2 regions of the Brevibacillus sp. FW301-21C12A genome follow, and region 2 is predicted to be linked to the other one. Evidence: a T-box and tRNA genes for the amino acid it is inferred to sense, from the RefSeq annotation. Region 2 holds a T-box; the other holds one or more tRNA genes.
What was found. A T-box is a leader RNA that pairs with one kind of tRNA and senses whether it is charged. The one in region 2 lies ahead of metG (methionine--tRNA ligase), so its partner is inferred to be a tRNA-Met.
Positions count from the first base shown of each region.

Region 1: it encodes a tRNA-Met, which carries the amino acid that the T-box ahead of metG (methionine--tRNA ligase) is inferred to sense. The anticodon was not compared.

Region 1 is NZ_JBYTBG010000003.1:26,900-29,288, forward strand. Features, by position in the region: gene AC3WQH_RS02905 (hypothetical protein) at 1-407, opposite strand, end outside; tRNA gene AC3WQH_RS02910 (tRNA-Gly) at 827-900, shown strand; tRNA gene AC3WQH_RS02915 (tRNA-Met) at 909-982, shown strand; tRNA gene AC3WQH_RS02920 (tRNA-His) at 1,003-1,078, shown strand; gene AC3WQH_RS02925 (glyoxalase superfamily protein) at 1,363-1,731, opposite strand; gene AC3WQH_RS02930 (DinB family protein) at 1,728-2,192, opposite strand; gene AC3WQH_RS02935 (EamA family transporter) at 2,324-2,389, opposite strand, start outside.
Region 2 is NZ_JBYTBG010000013.1:62,064-64,452, forward strand. Features, by position in the region: gene rsmI (16S rRNA (cytidine(1402)-2'-O)-methyltransferase) at 1-47, shown strand, start outside; gene AC3WQH_RS10845 (AbrB/MazE/SpoVT family DNA-binding domain-containing protein) at 201-452, opposite strand; T-box leader at 878-1,133, shown strand; gene metG (methionine--tRNA ligase) at 1,187-2,389, shown strand, end outside.

The sequences.
Region 1 (2,389 bases), on a different contig from region 2:
GCGGGTTTTTCAGGAGTCGGCTGTTTGCTGTCTGCATCCTGGACGAACGTCTTCTGCATTTCATCCAGCTTGATTTGGCTGATTTGTTCATCCAGAGCGCGAATTTGCTCATCGAGCGCCTTGATCTGCTCCTGGATGCCCTGGGCTTGCCCGCCCGATTTCAATGCTGACTCATATAATTTGCTTTTGCTCTCTTGCAGCTTTTCCCGTTGGGGCTGCAACGATTGCATCAGGTCATTTTTTTTCGACTGGTTGTTTTTCGCAAAAAGGCTGCGAGCCTGGGAACTGACAGTGACGGAATCGGCTTGTTTTTTTTGCTGCCTGTCCGCTACTGCCTGATTTTCAGCCCCGTTGCTTAAGCGAAGGGGGCTTTGGGGGTGCAGGGCGTGCGACATGGAAATTTTCACATGGGTTCCTCTTTTCCAATCAGCGGTAATGCTGCTTCTCCTGTTACCATCGGCTATATTTTTCCATTTGTGTATAGGAATTGCGGACAATGGTTAAAGTTTTTTTGAACGGAGAAGGCCGCAAAAAACAGCCTGCCTATCATGAACTAGGGCGAATTTCCGCGAACGGCTCGGAGGAAGCAGGATGTTTTTCTTCTATATAATATACAAAGGACAGCCCGCGCCGTCGCGGACGGACAAGTTTGTGCTTGTCGACCCGAGCCTATACACAACGGCTTTATATGGCGTCACTTTCCATATCCTTGACTTTTTTTTCACATATGTTACAATTACGCTTGTAAAAGAGGTCCGAAAACCACTTTTCAGCAATGCGAACCTGGCAAGCGACAGCTTGCGCAAAAGGGGACAGCATTTGTTTTGCGGGTGTAGTTCAATGGTAGAACTCCAGCCTTCCAAGCTGGTCGCGTGGGTTCGATTCCCATCACCCGCTCCATAGCGTTTGGCGGTGTAGCTCAGATGGTCAGAGCGTTCGGTTCATACCCGAAAGGTCGGGGGTTCGACTCCCTCCGCCGCTACCTGATTGATTCCACACATGGCGGTCGTGGCGAAGGGGTTAACGCACCGGATTGTGGCTCCGGCATTCGTGGGTTCGAGTCCCATCGATCGCCCCATAGTAGAAACAGCAAAAGCCCAGCGAGATTCCTGCACGGATCTGGCTGGGCTTTTTGTATGCGCATTTTCAGGACGAGTTTCTCGCTCGCTACATGTTGCGGTGCAGCATGGCAGTGGTCCGAGCATAGGCACACACGCGATCGACCGCCCCGCCTTCATGCGGCGAAACATGCAGGCGGTGCGAAAAAAGCATACAAGCGCGCGCACGAGAAAGGTTCGCGGCGGGGCGACACAGTTCCTTACGCGGCCAAGAAGCTGCCAGCGGGAGCTTGTTTTTGCCTGCTTACGGAAAAGGATGCGGCTGAAAAAAGTGAATCCGGTTGCCAAACGGGTCTGTCACGCACACCTCGCGCGTTCCCCATGGCGTTTTTTCCAGACCGGGCCGGGCGTATTTGTACGACTTGCCGGTAAGCGTCTGGTGCAGCAGCTCGATGTCCTCGACCTGCACGCGGACAGCCGCGCCCGGACAGGCGTCTCCGTGATGTTCGGTTAAGTGCAGCACGCACTCGGGCGACGAGACTTGCATGTACAGCGGAAAATGGTCCTCGTAGCGATGCTCCCAATCGACCTGAAATCCGAGAAAATCGACGTAAAACTCCTTCGCTTTTGCTTCGTCAAAAATGCGGAAGACAGGCGTGACGGCAAGAGTCATCTGTTCACAAACCTCCTTAATGCAGTAATCGTGGACAAATGCAGCCCTTCGTGAAAAATCGTCCGCACCAGCACCTGGGCGATGGTGTGCATGCCAGATTCGGTGGCAGGAAATGGTTCCTCCAGCCGCTCCCCATAGGCGGAGCGAATTTGCTGAGGCTGTTCTTCCAGCAAGGCGAGGATGGTTTGCAGGGGAGGGGGAGGAGATTGCCAGTCTGCCGGTTTGGTCCCGTAGCCGAACCATTCGCGGAAGCCGGGCGGAATCGGAGCCTCCTCTTTCGTCAAGTGCTGCAGCCATAAGTATTGATCCAGATAGATGTGTCCCAAGTTCCACAAAATATTGTTGGAAAAGCCCGCCGGGACGATGAGCGCTTCTTCCTCTGACAAGCCGTTTACCGCCTCCAGCACTTCCTTTCGATAATCTTCCAACTGCTGAAAGAGGACAATATGCCGTTTTTCCATACCTCTGTTCCCTCCTGATTTCGCTTCTTCTTACCATTCCATGCCACCGCCGCTTTCTCCTATCCGCGAGAAGGGAAAGGCACAGAAAAAAAGCGTGCCGGGTCCCCGGTGGACCGACACGCTTGATTCAATTACATGCCTTTTTTCTCCAAGACATGGGCGGGCGCGAAAAGCCTGCGCCATTTGATTTGCGGCAC
Region 2 (2,389 bases):
AGCGCGACGTCTACAACGAATACCACCGCGACCAGGAAGACGAGTAAGATGAGCAGGAAGCTGACCGAACGGGTCGGCTTTTTCTTTTCGTCCGATCAACCAGCGCAGCAGCGACGCAGGCAATACAAATAGCCTCCGCGAAGCTTGTCCCTTTGCGAAGGCATATCGTATGTAAATCAAGTACGTATGGAAATGAGTGTTTAGCGTTTAACAACAGGCATCTCGGTCAGGCAATCCTGGCACACGATTTTACCTTTAAAATGAGATACTTTATCAGCGTTTCCACAGAAGATGCAAGCAGGCTCGTATTTTTTCAGGATGATGCGCTCGCCATCTACGTAAATTTCCAATGCGTCTTTTTCCGCGATGCCCAGTGTGCGGCGCAATTCGATCGGAATAACGACACGACCCAGTTCATCTACTTTACGAACAATCCCTGTTGATTTCATCATAGTAAATTCTCCTCTCAAGTCTTCATATGTCGATGTATTGGTAAACGCTCATCATTAATCGTCAATATTCGACATTATCTGTTGGGATTATCATACCAGCGATTCCCAAAGGTGTCAACATCATTTTGACAAATCTTTGAAAAGCAAAGTTTTTTTTGAAAACAGGAAAGCTGATATATCAGCGTTTCGTAGAAAAATGGAAACGGTATAGAAAATTTTATGGATAAAATTAACTGGGAGAAATGCGTGTCGAATCGGTCACTTTATGTCGAATAAAGCCGCGCCCATTCGACAAAAAAGCCTTGTCTTCTCTTTTTTGCCTTTTCCTGTCATGTATAAAATAAATCGTAGCCGTTCGGCCCTCCTGGATGTTTACAAAACAAGTCGGTCGTGTACAATAGAGGGTAAATGAGGGAATTGATAGCAAAACGACTATGATGGGAAGAGTAAGCCGATCCTCCTTATCCCAGAGAGCCGGGGTAGCTGAAAACCGGCATAAGCGAGCAGGCTGAACATGGCCCCAGAGTCTTGCAGATGAACAGCCACGGAAATGACCGTGCCCAGTAGTTTGTGACGTCGGCCCACGTTACGGGCAGAGTCTGTTTCAGACTCACCAAGTCCGTTGTCCGCGAGGGGAACGGAGCATTTGGGTGGTACCGCGAGTTAGAGCTCGCCCCAATTTTTGGGGTGGGCTTTTCTATTTTTCTAAACGTTATCAGGAGGGGCTAGGTTGCATGAAACCAACATATTACATCACCACACCGATTTACTATCCAAGCAACAAGCTGCACATCGGCAATGCCTACACGACAATTGCTTGTGATGCTCTGGCGCGCTACAAACGTTTGCGCGGCTATGACGTCTACTACCTGACAGGTACGGACGAGCATGGACAAAAGCTTCAGGAGCGCGCAGCCGAAGACGGCAAACAGCCGCTGGAGTTCATCGATCCGGTTGTTGACTGGATTCGCGACCTGTGGCAAAAACTGGACATCTCCTACGACGATTTCATCCGCACCACGCAGCCGCGTCATAAGGAAGTCGTGCAAAAAGTGTTCCAGCGTCTGCTCGATCAGGGCGACATTTACTTGGGCGAGTATGAGGGATACTACTGTGTGCCGGACGAGGCTTTCTGGACCGAGACACAATGTAAGACCGACAAAGGCTACATTTGCCCGGATTGCGGCCGCGAAGTGAAAAAAGTGAAGGAGAAAAACTACTTCTTCCGCTTGTCCAAATACCAGGACAGATTGCTCGCGCACATCGAGGCGAACCCTGACTTCATCCAACCGGAGAGCCGCCGCAACGAGATGATTAACAACTTCCTCAAGCCGGGCCTCCAGGATTTGTCCGTATCCCGCAGCACGTTTGACTGGGGGATCAAAGTGCCGAGCGATCCTGAGCACGTCATTTACGTCTGGATCGACGCGTTGACCAACTACATTTCCGCGCTCGGCTACTTGTCTGACGACGACAGCAAATACCGCCGTTTCTGGCCTGCGAATGTGCATATGGTGGGAAAAGACATTTTGCGCTTCCATACGATCTACTGGCCGATTTTGCTGATGGCGCTCGATGTGCCGCTGCCAAAACAAGTTTTCGGTCATGGCTGGCTGCTGATGCCGGACGGAAAAATGTCCAAATCCAAAGGCAACGTCATTGATCCGAAGCTGCTGATTGATCGCTATGGCTCCGATGGCGTGCGCTACTTCCTGCTGCGCGAGATCAACTTCGGCCAGGATGGCATTTTCACACCGGAATCGTTTATCCAGCGTCTGAACTACGATCTGGCAAACGACATCGGCAACCTGCTGAGCCGTACCACTACGATGATCGAAAAATATTTCGATGGCATCGTGCCAGCCGCACAAGATGCCGGAGAGCCGGATGACAGCCTGATCGGCCTGGCGATGAAAACAAAGGCGCTGGTCGAGGAG